One region of the Pseudomonas sp. LBUM1666 genome, then DNA from elsewhere that is predicted to be linked to it. Evidence: predicted binding sites of a transcription regulator. Region 1 holds the regulator's gene; each other region holds the start of a gene.
The links. Region 1 encodes FliA, which starts transcription of late flagellar genes. Its sites were predicted from a motif close to CTAAAGTTTNNNNNNNNNNNGCCGNTAA; they were not measured.

Region 1 (4,063 bases):
AGAAGAACCCAGCGAAGAAGCCATGGCCGACATGTTCGCTGATATTTACCACAGCCCGACCAAGCAGGTCGGCTGAGGTATTAATGAACAGTTTTTGTACCTACATCGATGGTCTGCCATGCATTGTTCAGTTAGTGAACGCGCAGCCAGTAATGTGGCCTCCGTCTAAGTAAGACAAGGTAAAGAAAATTCATGGGCAGCATGCATCCCGTACAGGTGATCGCGGTGACCGGCGGCAAAGGTGGCGTCGGGAAGACTAACGTGTCAGTGAACTTGTCCCTGGCTCTAGCAGAGCTCGGTCGACGCGTCATGCTGTTGGACGCCGATCTGGGGCTGGCGAACGTCGACGTCCTGCTGGGACTGACACCCAAACGAACTTTGGCCGACGTGATCGAAGGCCGCTGCGAGCTGCGCGACGTACTGTTGCAGGGCCCTGGCGGCATTCGCATCGTCCCGGCCGCGTCCGGCACACAGAGCATGGTTCATTTGAGCCCGGCGCAACACGCCGGCCTGATCCAGGCGTTCAGCGATATCGGTGACAACCTCGACGTGCTGGTGATCGACACCGCGGCGGGCATTGGTGAATCGGTCGTCAGTTTCGTTCGCGCAGCGCAAGAAGTCTTGCTGGTGGTCTGCGACGAACCGACCTCGATTACCGACGCCTACGCACTGATCAAACTGCTGAACCGCGATTACGGCATGAACCGCTTCCGCGTCCTGGCCAACATGGCCCAGAGTCCGCAGGAAGGGCGCAACCTATTCGCCAAGTTGACCAAGGTCACGGATCGCTTCCTTGACGTCGCCTTACAATACGTCGGCGCGGTGCCTTACGACGAAAGCGTGCGCAAGGCTGTGCAGAAGCAGCGCGCCGTTTACGAAGCCTTCCCGCGGTCCAAGTGCTCACTGGCGTTCAAGGCCATTGCACAGAAGGTCGATACCTGGCCGCTACCTGCCAACCCGCGTGGGCACCTGGAGTTTTTCGTCGAGCGCCTCGTGCAACAAACCGCAGGACCTGTGCTATGACAGCCGGTGGCTATAACCTCTACAAGAAGTCGGCACGTGACGCGCAGTACGAGCTGATCGAGCGTTACGCGCCACTGGTTAAACGCATTGCCTACCACTTGCTGGCGCGTCTGCCAGCCAGTGTCCAGGTCGAAGACCTGATCCAAGCCGGGATGATCGGCCTGCTTGAAGTGTCGACCAAATACGACGCCAGCAAAGGCGCGAGTTTCGAGACGTACGCGGGCATTCGAATCCGCGGCGCGATGCTCGATGAAGTACGCAAGGGGGACTGGGCGCCACGTTCGGTCCACCGCAATACCCGGATGGTCAGCGACGCGATTCGCTCGATTGAAGCTAAAACCGGTCGTGACGCTAAAGATCACGAGGTTGCGGCCGAACTCCAATTGAGTCTCGACGATTATTACGGGATTTTGAACGACACCCTGGGCAGCCGGTTATTCAGTTTCGACGATCTGTTGCAGGACGGCGAACACGAAGGGCTGCACGAGGATGGCGCCAGTGCTCATCTCGAGCCGTCACGCGATCTGGAAGATGAACGCTTCCAGGCGGCGCTGGCGGACGCGATTGCCAATTTGCCGGAGCGTGAGCGACTGGTGTTGGCGCTGTACTACGACGAAGAGTTGAATCTCAAGGAAATCGGTGAGGTCCTGGGGGTCAGCGAATCTCGGGTCAGCCAGTTACACAGCCAGTGCGCGGCCCGTTTGCGGGGGCGTTTGGGGGAGTGGCGAGCGCGCTGAAGGCAGTGTGGGGACACTGCGAACGCGGCTGGTGGGGTGTTGAACCTTACCGGTCCCGATCTGTTGTGCTCCAGACAGTCATTGAGTGCTTTGCCGGATTGATTGAAATGGCGCGTCCAGGTGCTGGGCGCGTTTAAGACTGCTTGGAGGTCGAATTGGACAAGAACATGAAAATCCTCATCGTTGATGACTTCTCAACGATGCGGCGGATCATTAAAAACCTGTTGCGTGACCTTGGGTTCACCAACACGGTCGAGGCCGACGATGGCACTACCGCCATTCCGGTTCTCAACAGCGGCAGCATCGACTTTCTGGTAACAGACTGGAACATGCCTGGCATGACCGGTATCGACCTGCTGCGCCACGTGCGTGCCGATGAAAAGCTCAAGCACCTGCCGGTGCTGATGGTGACCGCTGAAGCCAAGCGCGAGCAGATCATCGAGGCAGCCCAGGCCGGTGTTAACGGCTATGTGGTCAAGCCCTTCACGGCCCAGGCGTTAAAAGAAAAAATCGAGAAGATTTTCGAACGCATCGGTTGATGTGCGAAGCCACTGCGCCACGGGGGAGCTATGGAGCATAACGAGTCTTCACAGGGCGATTTCGAATCGACTCTGAAAAAACACGCGGTCGAACTGGTCGAAAGCCTTGAAAAAGGCAGGTTCGGCGACGCTGTGCAACTGATCCATGAGCTCAATCAGACCCGTGACCGTGGCCTGTATCAGGAAGTGGGCAAGCTCACCCGCGAGCTGCATAGCGCGATCGTCAATTTCCAGATTGACCCGCACATGCCGCAAGCGGAGGAAGTCTCGCAGATCACGGATGCCACCGAGCGTCTGGGTTATGTGGTCAAGCTGACCGAGGCTGCTGCCAACCGCACCATGGACCTGGTGGAAAACGCCACGCCGCTGGTCAACGGCCTGAGCAACGAAGCCCAGGCCTTGAGCACCGATTGGGGACGGTTCATGCGTCGCGAAGTCGGGGCTGAAGAGTTCCGCGAACTGGCCCGGCGAGTCGACGGTTTCCTGACACGCAGCAGCGAAGACAATCGCGTTGTGTCGAGCAACCTCAACGACATTCTGCTCGCTCAGGATTACCAGGACCTCACCGGTCAGGTGATCAAGCGTGTGACCCAATTGGTCACCGAAGTTGAAAGCAACCTGCTCAAGCTCGTGCTTATGGCCAGTCAGGTGGACCGCTTTGCGGGCATCGAACATGACCGTGAAGCGATGCTGGCAGAAAAAGATCCGCAAAAACATCTCTCTCAGGGTGAAGGTCCGCAGATTCATGCCGATAAAAGAGAAGACGTTGTGTCCGGTCAGGACGATGTGGACGATTTGCTATCCAGTCTTGGATTTTAGGTTTTTAGGTTTTTAGACCTTTAGGAGCACCCCCTTAATGAGCTTCGGCGCCGATGAAGAGATCCTTCAGGATTTCCTGGTTGAGGCCGGCGAGATTCTAGAGCAACTGTCCGAACAGCTGGTCGAGCTTGAAAGCCGACCCGATGATGCGGACTTGCTCAATGCAATTTTTCGCGGTTTTCACACTGTAAAAGGAGGCGCCGGCTTCCTCCAGCTCAACGAGCTGGTGGAGTGCTGTCACATCGCCGAGAACGTGTTCGACATCCTGCGCAAGGGTGAACGTCGCGTCGACTCGGAACTGATGGACGTGGTTCTCGAAGCGCTGGATGCGGTGAACGGCATGTTTACCGAAGTCCGCGAGCGCAGCCCGATCACGGCTGCCACGCCAGAATTGCTTGCGGCACTGGCCCGCCTGGCCGAGCCGCAAACCGCCGATGAAACGGCACCGGTCGCCGAGGTGGTGGAACAACCTGCCGCCGAGAGCGAATCGGGTGACATCACCGATAACGAATTCGAACAACTGCTGGACTCGCTGAACGCCGTCAAGGCTCAGGCAGAAGCCCCGGCAGCTGTGCCAGCGCCGAGCAGTAATGCGTCGGCCAGCGACGAAATAACCGATGCCGAGTTCGAGTCGTTGCTCGATCAACTGCACGGTAAAGGCCAGTTCGCCGTCGATGCGGTAGCCCCGGCGCCAGCCGCACCGGCTGCCCCGAAAGCGGCAGGCGACAGCTCCGATATCACCGACGACGAGTTCGAAGCACTGCTCGATCAGCTGCACGGCAAGGGTAACTTTGCCGTTGATGCGCTGGAATCGGCCATTGCTGCGGTCCCGGCCCCGGCTGCGCCAACCGCTAAAGCGGCTGGCGGCGATCTGATCTCCGATCACGAGTTCGAATCGCTGCTCGACGAATTGCACGGCAAAGGCAAGTTCACCGAGGTTGGCAC
Region 2 (4,063 bases), 2.3 Mb from region 1:
GGTGCGGATGCGCAGGTTGCGCGCCTGATCCATGCCCGCGGTCCATTCGAAATTGACCGCGCCGGGAATGTGCCCGGCCTTGGCTGCCAGGACTTTTTCGCCGGAGTACTCCAGCGGCCCGCGCGCGTCCCAGATCGCCAGGTCGGGAGCACCTAGACGGCTTTGCAGGTACTCGCGGGTGGCGGTGGGTTCATCATGCAGGGTCAGCGCAACCGGGCCGCCGACCGCGGCCGGGATCTGGATCGACATGGGCAGGCCTTCTGCCAGCCAGGCCTTCAGGCCGCCGTCGACATAGTGGTACTTGCTGTGGCCGATGACATCCAGCAGCCAGATAAAGCGCCCGGCCCAACCGCCGCCTTCGTCGTCATAGACCACGTAGACTGCATCGGGGTTGTGTCCCAGCTCACCGAACAACGCTTCGAGCGCCGCTTGCGGCGGCATCAGTCCCGGCGCAGGCGCGTGACCGAGTTGCGTGCGTTTCGGATCGACAAAACGCGCACCGGGGATATGCCCTTCGGCATAGCGGGCGCTGCTGGTCAGGTCCACCAGAATTAGTTCGCGGGAGTCGAGACGAGGGAGCAAGTCGCTCGGCTCGATCACCAGCGGCAAGCCAGAGAAGTCAGACATGTGAGGTCTCCAGAACACAAAAGGGAGGATTGTAGCGCAGCGTCATTGGCCGCGGTGGCTAAAGCTGTGCAGTGCCTTTTCGATGCACTGCGCGGTTTTGCCGAAGGCTTGCGCGGTGATTTCAGAGAACGGCCCGCCGCCCTGATCCGCCACCACAATCATGATGACCCGACCGTTATTGACCAGTGAGCGTAGCAGCAGGTGTTCACCGCCGAACTGTGAACGCAGGCTGGCCGGCAGCATGGCCGAGAATTGTGCGTTGTTCGCCGGCGTCAGGCGTACCTGGGCTTGTTGCGAGAGCAGGCGTTGCAGCACGGTGCTCTGGCTGACGACGAAGTTCAGGCCGGCCACTTCTTTTGCCAGCCCGGCCGTCTGGTGTACCCGCAGATTGGCGTGAGTGCGGTCGGCCATCAGGATCATCACCCGACGCATGCCGCACGCGACCAAAGCGTCCCGGGCAGACGTGGTCAAGTGCATGGCATTGGTGAAACGGCTGGGCTCGACCAGCAACTCGGCACACTGTCTGCGCCATTTCGCCAGGTCTTCGGCCGTCGGTGCCGGGGCCGGCAGCAAACCGGCATGGACACGGTTCGTGCCCCACGGCCAGATCAGTGAAGTGGCCGGGTGCCAGAGGTCCGGCATGGCGTGATGGCGGGCGCTGTTGGCGGCCTGTTGGTGCAACTGCTGCTGCACTTCATCCATTGGCATTTGCAGGTAAAGGCTGGTCAGGTACTGCCAGCGTTCACTGTGCGGACTGTCCCAGGCCTGTTGTGCCGACAGCGCCAGACCGTTGGCCAACAGCACCGTATTGGCCGGCTGATTGAGCCAGCGTCGCAGGGTCGGATCGTCATCGAGGCGGTTCTGTTGGCGCAATGGATGATCGCTGTCGCGAGCGATGCGAAGCACTTTCACCAGCTCACGCTGCTCGTTTAGCAGTAGCCGATAACCCTGCTGCACCCAGATCGGCAGGCGCCAGATGTCCACGAGCGCCAGGCAGATTTCCAGCAGGCGTGCGCCGAATAATTGTTTCTCGACTTTGTGCGCCGACTCGCCTTTATGCATGACCCGCAGTTCCCACTCTTCGAGCAGTTGCGGATGAGTCAATGCCATCGGCCAGAGCGGCGAGAGAAACAGCAGGCTGCCCCAGTGGATGTCCTGCCACAGCCGCGCCAGGCGACTGGCGAAAAAACCGTTGGCCTGTTGGGTCGCGTGCTGGCTGATCAGCTGCAGCTGACGCAGGGCCACCGGAATTTCTAACTGAGGTTCGGCGGGCAGGCGGGCGAGCAGTTCTTCTGTGCGCTTCAAACCGAGGCGATTGATCGCTACCTCAAGGTTTTCCGCAGGCTCGGTCATGCTGCCATGGGTGTGGCGATTGGCTTCGCGAATCACGCTCAAGGCCAGCGCCGGGCTGTCCTGTATCAGTTCGGCAATATCGCGCAAAGAGCTGCGACTGTTGGCGATGGCCTTGCAGACACGGTCATGACTGGCTTGCGGAACGGGCAAGCGCACGCCATCGAGAAGCTTGACCCAGCCTTCGAGAGTGGTTGGTTTTGGAGTTGGAACGTTTGTTTCGTTAGCCATGGTTGGACGCGATCATCGTCTGCATTACCTATGCCCGGAGCGGGCCAAATTGGCTTTTCGCCTGAACTGGCTATAGTCTGGCGCAGTTTTGCCGATAAGTAGAAGAAGAGATTTTTTAACTTCCGAATATGACCTTGAACCCGACTCAGTAAGTGCTCTCCTACCTATGGCTAAATTAATCGGCATCATCGTCGTATTCGCGAGCGTGCTCGGCGGATACGTGCTCTCCCACGGCAAAATTGCCGCCCTGATTCAGCCCTTCGAGGTGATGATTATTGGTGGTGCGGCACTCGGTGCATTTCTGCAGGCCAACCCCGGTTACATGACCATGCACGTGCTCAAGAAATCCTTGAGCATGTTCAGTTCGCGTTTCAACCACACGTTCTATCTGGAAGTGCTGGGCCTGATCTACGAGATCCTCAACAAGAGCCGCCGCGAAGGCATGATGGCCATCGAGGGCGACATCGAAGACGCCGCCGCAAGCCCGATCTTCGCCAAGTACCCGACCGTGCTTAAAGACGAACGCATGACCGCGTTCATCTGTGATTACCTGCGCATCATGTCCTCCGGCAACATGGCTCCCCATGAGTTGGAAGGCCTGTTCGACATGGAACTCTACAGCCTCAAGGAAGACCTGGAACACCCTGCCCACGCGGTGAACGGCATTGCCGACGCCATGCCGGGTTTCGGTATCGTTGCGGCGGTACTGGGTATCGTGGTGACTATGGCTTCCCTGGGCGAAGGCGACCAGAAATCCATCGGTCTGCACGTGGGTGCAGCCCTGGTCGGTACCTTCTTCGGTATTCTCGCGGCATATGGCTTCTTCGGCCCATTGGCCACGTCCCTGGGCCACGATGCCAAGGAAGAACTGAACGTCTACGAAGCCATCAAGGCCTCGCTGGTCGCTTCGGCCTCCGGCATGCCGCCATCGCTGGCGGTAGAGTTCGGTCGCAAGGTTCTGTACCCGGCGCACCGTCCTAGCTTCGCTGAGCTGGAACAAGCGGTTCGCGGTCGCTAAGTCATGGAAAATAACCAGCCGATAATCATCAAGCGCGTCAAGCGCATCGCCGGCGGGCATCACGGGGGCGCCTGGAAAATCGCCTTCGCGGACTTCGCGACGGCGATGATGGCGTTCTTCCTAGTGCTGTGGCTGCTGTCCACCGCAACACCGGAACAGAAGATCGCCATCGCCGGTTACTTCAAGGACCCGGTCGGCTTTTCCGAAAGCGGCACGCCGTACATCATCGACCTGGGCGGCTCACCGACCCTGGCGCCGGAGAACACCCTCAACCCCGAGGTGAAATCCCAGCCGCAGCCAGACAAGGTGACCATCGACGCCGAGCAGGTTGAAGGCATGGCCGAGCAGGTCGAGAAGGAACGTCTCGAGCTGTTGCTGCAAGAACTGCAGAACAAGGTCGAAGAGAATCCGCAACTCAAGAAATTCAAAGACCAGATCCTGTTCGAAATCACGCCGGACGGTTTGCGCATCCAGATCGTGGACGCCGAAAACCGGCCGATGTTCGACTCCGGCAGTGCCCGCCTGAAGCCGTACTTCGAAGACATCCTGCTGGCCATGGCTGACACCATCAAAGCGGTGCCGAACAAGATCAGCATCAGCGGTCACACCGATGCCAAGCCGTATTCGGGCACGGGTGATTTCGGTAACTGGGAGCTCTCGGCCAACCGTGCCAACGCGGCACGTCGTGCGCTGATCGCTGGCAGCTATCCGGATACTCAGGTGGCGCGGGTCGTCGGTTATGCCTCGTCAGCACTGTTCGATCGCGAGACCCCGTTCAATCCGGTCAATCGCCGTATCGACATCGTGGTGCTGACCAAGAAAGCCCAGCGCGCCATC
Region 3 (4,063 bases), 2.1 Mb from region 1:
TCCTGACCCGTGGTGGCTTGTTCATGTACCCACGCGACAGCCGCGAGCCGTCCAAGCCGGGCAAGCTGCGTCTGATGTACGAAGCCAATCCGATGTCGTTCCTGGTTGAACAGGCTGGCGGCGCTTCCACCGATGGCCATCAGCGCATCCTCGACATCAAGCCTGACGGCCTGCACCAGCGCGTAGCGGTGTTCCTCGGCTCGAAAGAAGAAGTCGAACGCGTCACGGCTTACCACAAGGAATAAACCATGACCGCGCCCTGGCAGCCGTTGCTCGAATGGTGGTTCGGAACGCTCGAACCCCCCAACGAAATAGCGGCTGACAAGGGCAAGTTATGGTTTGGCAAGCGCGATAGCCAGGACCTCGAAGCGCGCACGCGTTTCGGGGACTGGGTCGAGCAGGCACTGGCCGGCGGATTGACCGAGTGGGCGCAACGCCCCGAAGGTTGGCTGGCCCTGGTGCTGCTGCTCGATCAACTCCCGCGCATGATCTTTCGCGACACTCCCAAATCCTTTTCAGGCGATCTCAGGGCTCAGGCACTGGTGGCGCAAGGCATTGCTGCGGATTTTGATCGGCAGTTGCGGCCGATCCAGCGGGTGTTCATCTACCTGGTGTTTGAGCATTGCGAGAATCTGGCGGTGCAGAACGAAGCGGTTTCGCGGTTTATCGAGCTGGTGGCGCAGCAGCCTGAGGCTGATCGGGCGGTGTTTGCCGATAACCTGGATTATGCCGAGCGGCATCAGAAAGTGATTGCGCGGTTTGGGCGGTTTCCGCATCGCAATGCGGTGTTGGGGCGGGAGTCTACGGCGCAGGAGTTGACGTTTCTTTCTGGGCCTGGGTCTCGGTTTTAGATTTTCCTTGCGGCTGATGCCGTCATCGCCAGCAGGCTGGCTCCCACATTTGGTTTGTGTCGTTCACAATCCCCTGTGGGAGCCAGCCTGCTGGCGATGGGGCCAGTGAAAGCAGCTTAAATCCGGAAGCTGCCGACCAATTGCTTCAACCGCGCCGCCTGCTGCTCAAGGTCTGAACACGCACGCAACGTCGACTGCAAGTTCTCCACACCTTCCTGATTCAGCGTGTTGATCTCGGTGATGTCGACGTTGATCGACTCCACCACAGCCGTTTGCTCTTCTGTCGCAGTGGCCACCGACTGGTTCATCCCGTCGATCTCACCGATCCGCTGAGTCACGCTGCCCAGACGTTCACCAGCCTGGTTGGCGATGCCGACGCTGCTTTCGCTTTGGCGCTGGCTGTCGGTCATGGTGATCACGGCTTCCCGGGCGCCGACTTGCAGTTCCTCGATCATCTTCTGCACTTGTTGCGCCGAATCCTGAGTACGGTGCGCGAGGTTACGCACCTCGTCCGCTACCACGGCAAAACCGCGACCGGCTTCACCGGCACGGGCCGCTTCGATGGCGGCGTTGAGTGCCAGCAGGTTGGTCTGCTGGGAGATGCTGGTGATCACTTCCAGAATCTGCCCGATGTTTACGGTGTTGCTGTTGAGCGTTTCGATGTTGCCGCACGAATCGCTGATCTTCGCCGAGAGCTGCTGCATCGCCGCGATGGTTTTATCGACGACTTGCTGGCCGTCCTCGGCCAATGCGCGAGCATCGCTCGAATGCTGAGAGGCGAGGGCGGCGTTCTGGGCGATTTCCTGGGCGGCGGCACCCAGTTCGTTGATGGCGGCGGCGACGCTGCTGGTGCGCGAGGCTTGCTGGTCGGAGTTGAACATCGACGAGTTCGACGCAGCAACCACACGCAAGGCGACTTCGTTGACCTGGCCGGTGGCCGAGGACACTTCGCGAATCGAGGTGTGAATACGCTCCACAAAACGGTTGAACGAGGTGCCCAGCGCACCGAATTCGTCCTGGCCGTGAATGGTCAGGCGTTTGGTCAAGTCACCTTCGCCTTCGGCGATGTCATGCATGGCGCGGCCCATGGTCAACAGCGGCTGCATCAGGAAGCTGATCAACATGCCCAGAAACGCGATGATGATCACCACGGCAATGACCATGGCGATGATCGCCGAGGTGCGGAATTCGCTGAGCATCGAGAACGCGGTGTCCTGATCCAGCACCAGCGCGACGTACCAGTCTGCCGAGGGCACACCGTTGACGTGGGTAAAGGAGATGAATTGAGTCTTGCCGTCGAGTTCGACTTCTTTCATGCCCGGGCTGACTTTCGGCGCGCCGTTCGGGTAGGCGTCGGTCAGGCTCTTGAGCACCAGTTTGCTGTCCGGGTGGATCAGGATCTTGCCGTCGGCGCTGACGATAAACGCATGGCCATGGCCGCCGAAGTTCAGCGAGTTGATGATCGCGCTGACGCTGGACAGGTCAATGTCTGCGCCAGCGACGCCGATCATTTGATTCTGATGTTTCACCGGCGTGGCAACGGTGATCACCAGTTTACCCGACGACGCGGCGATATAAGGTTCGGTGACGATGGTCTGTTGCGCACCGTTGGCCGCCTTGTACCAGCCACGGGCACGGGGGTCGTAATCCGCGGCACGATTGCCGGCCGGGACCGAGAACATCACGCCGTCGGTGCCACCGAAGTAGCTCAGCTGAAAATTACTGGTGTAGGCCGGCAGGTCGATGGCGCGCTTGAGGTTGGCCAGGGCGCTGCCGTCCACGGCGATCTGCTGGGACAGCGATTGCAGCAACTGAATGCGGCTTTCCAGCCAGGTCTGGATGTTGCTGGTGGTCAGGCTGCCGAGTTCCTGCATCGAGGATTCGGTACTGCTGCGCAGGGTTTGCCGCTGGCGGTAGTCGTTGAAGAGGATGAAACAAGCGAATGCAACGGCCACCACGAGGGCGGCAGCCAACAAGATCTTGTGGCTGAACTTCATGTTTTTGGTCATTAAATGAGCTACCGCGGAGAGGCTGGTCAACAAAGGGGCGTCAATTTGCCACAGTCGTGGGCTTTGCGCTGCTTTTATGTCGACTGACCGGCGCCAAAGATTAGGCGGCTTTTTGCGAAAATCGACGAAATACTCAATAGAGAAAGAAAGTGGCTGATTTTTCGAAAAAAGGTAGACGAGCGGCCTAATAAATAGCCAGTCGATCAGGGAACCAGAAAGGGGTTTTCTCTTCTAAGCTTCTGCTTGGCAGCCATGCCATTCCCCTTCGTCCCAGGAGCTACACAATGTCGCTGCGTTCTATCGCCCTGCTTTCGTTCTGCGTGTTGTTGGCCGCGTGCAGCAAGGTTAATCAGGAAAATTACTCGAAGCTGTCGTCAGGCATGCCCAAGGCCGAAGTAGAAACCTTGCTGGGCAAACCCGCCGATTGCTCGGGCGCGCTCGGCATGTCCAGTTGCACCTGGGGCGACAAGAACAGCTTTATCAGCGTGCAGTACGCCGGTGACAAAGTGCTGATGTTTTCCGGCCAAGGCCTGAAGTAATCCGGGGTTATACGCCCACGGGAGAAAAACAATGAAGCGGTTACTGATAGTCCTTTTAGCCGGCCTGGTATTGGCCGGCTGCGCCACGTCTGGCGTAGATCCGTTGGCACCGAAAACCGCCAATAGCGTCAATCTCAAGAAGTACCAAGGGACCTGGTACGAGTTGGCTCGTCTGCCGATGTATTTCCAGCGCAACTGCGCGCAATCCGAAGCCCATTACACGCTCAAGCCTGACGGCAAGGTGTTGGTGCTCAATCGCTGCCTGACGGCAGACTGGCAATGGGAAGAGGCCAAAGGCGTGGCCTGGCCACAGGAGCCGGGCAAAACCGACAAGCTGTGGGTCGAGTTTGATACCTGGTTTTCGCGGCTGATACCGGGTGTGGCGAAGGGAGAGTACTGGGTGTTGTACGTCAGCGATGACTACAAGACCGCCATTGTTGGCGATCCAAGCCGCAAGCATCTGTGGCTGCTGTCCCGGACCCCGACGGTCAATGGCGTAGCGCGTGAAGAACTGCTGAGCAAGGCACGTCAGCAGGGTTACGACACTACGCGGCTGATCTGGCGCGCGACAGACACGCAGATGGCCAAGACCTCGAACTAACGGCTAGCGAAAAACAAATGTGGGAGCGGGCTTGCTCGCGAAGGCGGCTTAACAGTCAACGAA
Region 4 (4,063 bases), 2.6 Mb from region 1:
TGCTGGGTCGAGTTTCAGGAAGACGAGGAAAACACCCTTCGCTGTAAGCTCGCGGCGATCATTGAAGCCACCGGCAAGTACATTTTCGTCAATCGCACCGGGATGAAAGTGCTGGAGCGCAGCCGCACCGGTCTGGCGCTGGAATTCCGTCGTGGCGCGGTGCGCGCGCTGGACGACACCTTGCTGTTCGACCGGGCGCTGGAGTCGGTGATCGGCAACCTGCGGCGCCTCAATCGCGGCAAGTGATCGCGCCCCGAGGGTCTATCGCGGCATACTGGGCGCCTACACAGTCGTCGTTGAAGGAACCTGTATGCAGTTGGACCCCGCGAGCGGTTGGTGTCAGGGCGTAGATATTTGCCCCTCGCCCAACTTCAATGCGCGCCCCTCGGACGAAATTTCCCTGCTGGTGATCCACAACATCAGTCTGCCGCCTGCGCAATTCGCCACCGGCAAGGTGCAGGAATTTTTCCAGAATCGTCTGGATGTCACGGAGCATCCCTACTTTGAAGGGATCGCCGACCTGCGTGTGTCTGCGCACTTTCTGATCGAACGTGACGGCACCGTCACTCAGTTTGTCTCTTGTCTTGAGCGTGCCTGGCATGCCGGCGTCTCGAGTTTCGAAGGGCGGGAAACCTGTAACGATTTTTCCGTGGGCATTGAACTTGAAGGCACGGATGATCTGCCGTTCACCGACGCTCAGTATCAAGCGTTGACGACCCTGACCCGGCAGCTGCAAAGCGCGTTCACGGCCATCACCGCACAGCGCATTTGCGGGCATAGCGACATCGCACCCGGGCGTAAAACCGATCCTGGGCCTGCGTTCGACTGGGCACGCTATCGCGCCGCCCTGGCTAAAGAGGAACAACAATGAGTTTTCTGGTGTTGCTGTTGGCGGTCTGGATCGAGAAGTTCTCGGCCCTGCGTCATCGGATTCAGCGCGATGGTGGATGGGTTCGTGAGCTGAACAAGCTTGAGGTCAGTCCGCGTCTGGCGAAAAGTCCGTGGCTGATCCTGGTCATACTGGTGTTGTTGCCAGTGGCACTGCTGGGTTTGCTGCTGCTGGTACTGGACCCGGTGGCTTACGGTCTGCTGGCGTTGCCGGTGCATCTGCTGGTGGTGATTTACAGTCTCGGCCGCGGTGATCTGCTGGCCGGTCTCGGGCCGTTTCGCGATGCCTGGCGCCGGGAAGACCTGCAAGCGGCCGCTCATGTAGCGGACCGCGATGTGGGTATCTGCGCCGATAGCGGCGAACAACTGCTGGAACGGGTCGAAGGGCATCTGCTGTGGGAGGCTTATCAGAGCTTTTTCGCGGTGATTTTCTGGTATTTCCTGCTGGGTCCGGTCGCAGCCCTGAGCTATCGACTGCTGGCCCTGGCCGAAGAACACGGGCAGAACCCGGCCGTGGTCCTGCGCGCAGCACAACTGCGTCACGCGTTCGACTGGGTGCCGGTGCGCTTGTTGGCGGCGAGTTTTGCGTTGGTCGGCAACTTTGTCGCGGTCGGCCGAGTGATGCTGCACGAACTGCTGAACTGGAACATCAGCGCCGCGCAATTGATCGAGAAGGTCGGGCTGGTGGCCGGTGAAATTCCAGCGCCGGTGGTCGGGCCCGACGGCATCAACAGCCTCGACCGGATCTGGGAACTGCTGCTGCGCGCGGCGGTGCTCTGGTACGCAGGTTTTGCGTTGTGGACAGTCCTTCCTTAGCTCTGAAGTGGACTCCATTGTGGCGAGGGGGCTTGCCCCCGTTGGGTCGCGAAGCGGCCCCCAGCGTTCGTTCATACAGACCGAGTTCTCTGGATTTACGACTGCTTCGCAGCCGAACGGGGGCAAGCCCCCTCGCCACAGGGATATCAATCGTCCCAAGTGCGCATCCCTCCGTTAACCTTAAGTTACAAAACCTCCCGCCGATTTAAGCTATACAGAGACAGCGCCGAATAGTGGCTATCTGCTGTCGACCCGCGCCTGCCAATAAAAATAAGAAATCAAAGGGAGACTTCCAGTGAAGAGCTTGCTCTATCCCGCCGTCGCGCTGATGAATCGCCTGAGCTTTGGCATGAAGTTCAGCTTGATCAGCGTGCTGTTCCTTGTGCCGATGCTGGTGACTAACTTCTATCTGGTGCGCGATTCTTATCGAGAATTCCAGGGCACACGGGTCGAGCTGCAGAGCCTTGATCTACTGGGCAGCAGCCTGACGTTACGGCGCGATCTGGAAACCCTGAACAACCTGGTGCAGATCAACGTCACCCTCGGTCAGTCCGGCAAGGCCGGCAATGTCGAGTCGCAGATCACTACCCTGGGGCAAAGTGTGCTGACCCGTTTGCAAGGGCTGACGGCGATGACCGCTGACCCGGAGCAGATCACGGTTTTCGATGCTAAACGCGATGAAATGATCGCCGCGTTCAAGGCCCAGCAAGCGGAAAACTCCCTGCAAAGCAAAAGCGCGATGATCGGCAAGTTGCTCGGCAACGCGCAGATTTTCAGCCAGATCATCGCCAGTCAGGCCGGCCTCAGCCGCGACACTCAGAGCGACATGCGCCAACTGAGCGAACTCATCACCAATGTCACGCCGCCCGTGACCCAGCTTCTGGGTGAAGGTCGGGCGATGGGCTCTTTTTCGCTGGGGCAGGGTTTTCTCAACTCGGCATCGAGTACCCGTTTTGATGAGTTGCTGGCGCAGATCGAAAAACTGCAGGCCGAATATGCCCTGAAGTTGCAGGACGCGCTGGGCTCAAGCAAAGCGGCTCGGGAAACCCTGGCCGCTCAGGCCGATAGCAGCAAGGCGTCGTTGAAAAAGGCCAGTGAACTGTTCGAAGAGCAGGTGGTGATGGCCGACACGCTGGATGCGCCGTGGCAGGGCTTTTACGATCAGGTCACGGGCCTGATGGACCAGACCTACCAACTCAATGAAGCCACCTTGGAGTTTCTCGACACCCAACTGCAACAGCGACTGGAGCAGAACCGCACCCATATGGTCTTGCAGGCCGTGGCGCTGTCGGTGGTGTTTGTGTTGATTTTTTACCTCTATGGCGGCTTCTACGCCTCGACCCGCACCACCCTCAAGCGTCTTGGCGCGGTGATGGATAAGGTCGCGGCCGGCGACATGACGGTGACCTTCAGCGCCAACAGCCGCGATGAACTGGGCGAGTTGGGCGAGGTGTTCAACGGCACCGTGAAGAAAATCCACGACCTGATCGAGCGGGTCGGCCAGACCGTCAGTGAGGTCGAGCGCCAGGCCGGGCAGGTGGAGAACGTTTCCGCTCAAAGCAACCAGGCGGTGGCGGGACAGCGCACGCAGATCGAGCAGGTCGCCACGGCCATGAACCAGATGTCGGCCACGTCCCTTGAGGTAGCACGCAGTGCCGCGGCAGCGGTCAGCAGCGCCCATAGCGTCAACGACGAGACCATCAGCGGGCGCGGGCTGGTGGCGTCTCAGCAAGGCAGCATCGCAGCCCTTGCCACTGAGATCGATCAGTCGGTGCTGGTGATCAATCAATTGGCCAGCGACAGCCAGTCCATCAGTCGCGTGCTGGAGGTGATCAAGAGCATCGCCGAACAGACCAACCTTCTGGCCCTCAACGCCGCCATTGAAGCCGCTCGGGCCGGTGAACAGGGGCGTGGTTTTGCGGTGGTGGCGGACGAGGTCCGGACACTGGCCAAGCGCACTCAGCAATCGACCGAGGAAATCGAGCAGATGATCGCCAAGCTGCACAGCGGTGTCGGCGCTGCTGTGAAGGCGATGGGTACCAGTCATCAGATGGCCAACGGCACGGTGGGGCAGTCGGAAAAGGTTCAGCAAGCGCTGGAAAACATCCTCGGTGCCGTCGGCATGATCGTCGATCAGAACCAGCAAATCGCCGCCGCGGTAGAGCAGCAGACCGCCGTAGCCCATGACATCGACCAGAATATTGTCGAGATCAACCGCGCCGGTGAGCGTACCGCCGAAGGTGCACACCAGACCGAGGACGCCAGTCGCGCGTTGTCGGCTCAGGTGGTGGAGTTGAAGCAGCTGATCAGCGCGTTCCGGGTTTAAAGCCTGGAACCGGTTCCCCTGTGGGAGCGAGCT

Region 2: motA (flagellar motor stator protein MotA) is a predicted target of FliA. The motif match lies at 2,279-2,306, and genes of this name have one in related genera.
Region 3: ACA056_RS01605 (methyl-accepting chemotaxis protein) is a predicted target of FliA. The motif match lies at 2,937-2,964, and genes of this name have one in related genera.
Region 4: ACA056_RS03725 (methyl-accepting chemotaxis protein) is a predicted target of FliA. The motif match lies at 1,884-1,911, and genes of this name have one in related genera.

The regions. Positions count from the first base shown of each region.
Region 1 is NZ_CP166789.1:4,564,854-4,568,916, reverse strand. It holds gene flhF (flagellar biosynthesis GTPase FlhF) at 1-76, shown strand, start outside; gene fleN (flagellar synthesis regulator FleN) at 193-1,023, shown strand; gene fliA (RNA polymerase sigma factor FliA) at 1,020-1,760, shown strand; gene ACA056_RS20885 (chemotaxis response regulator CheY) at 1,928-2,299, shown strand; gene ACA056_RS20880 (protein phosphatase CheZ) at 2,330-3,118, shown strand; gene ACA056_RS20875 (chemotaxis protein CheA) at 3,156-4,063, shown strand, end outside.
Region 2 is NZ_CP166789.1:545,833-549,895, forward strand. It holds gene ACA056_RS02395 (rhodanese-like domain-containing protein) at 1-627, opposite strand, end outside; gene ACA056_RS02400 (HDOD domain-containing protein) at 670-2,208, opposite strand; gene motA (flagellar motor stator protein MotA) at 2,375-3,226, shown strand; gene motB (flagellar motor protein MotB) at 3,230-4,063, shown strand, end outside.
Region 3 is NZ_CP166789.1:351,476-355,538, forward strand. It holds gene ACA056_RS01595 (class 1 fructose-bisphosphatase) at 1-245, shown strand, start outside; gene ACA056_RS01600 (DUF924 family protein) at 249-851, shown strand; gene ACA056_RS01605 (methyl-accepting chemotaxis protein) at 968-2,860, opposite strand; gene ACA056_RS01610 (lipoprotein) at 3,145-3,399, shown strand; gene ACA056_RS01615 (lipocalin family protein) at 3,431-4,000, shown strand.
Region 4 is NZ_CP166789.1:847,576-851,638, forward strand. It holds gene ACA056_RS03710 (DUF1631 domain-containing protein) at 1-246, shown strand, start outside; gene ampD (1,6-anhydro-N-acetylmuramyl-L-alanine amidase AmpD) at 311-871, shown strand; gene ampE (regulatory signaling modulator protein AmpE) at 868-1,704, shown strand; gene ACA056_RS03725 (methyl-accepting chemotaxis protein) at 2,000-4,030, shown strand.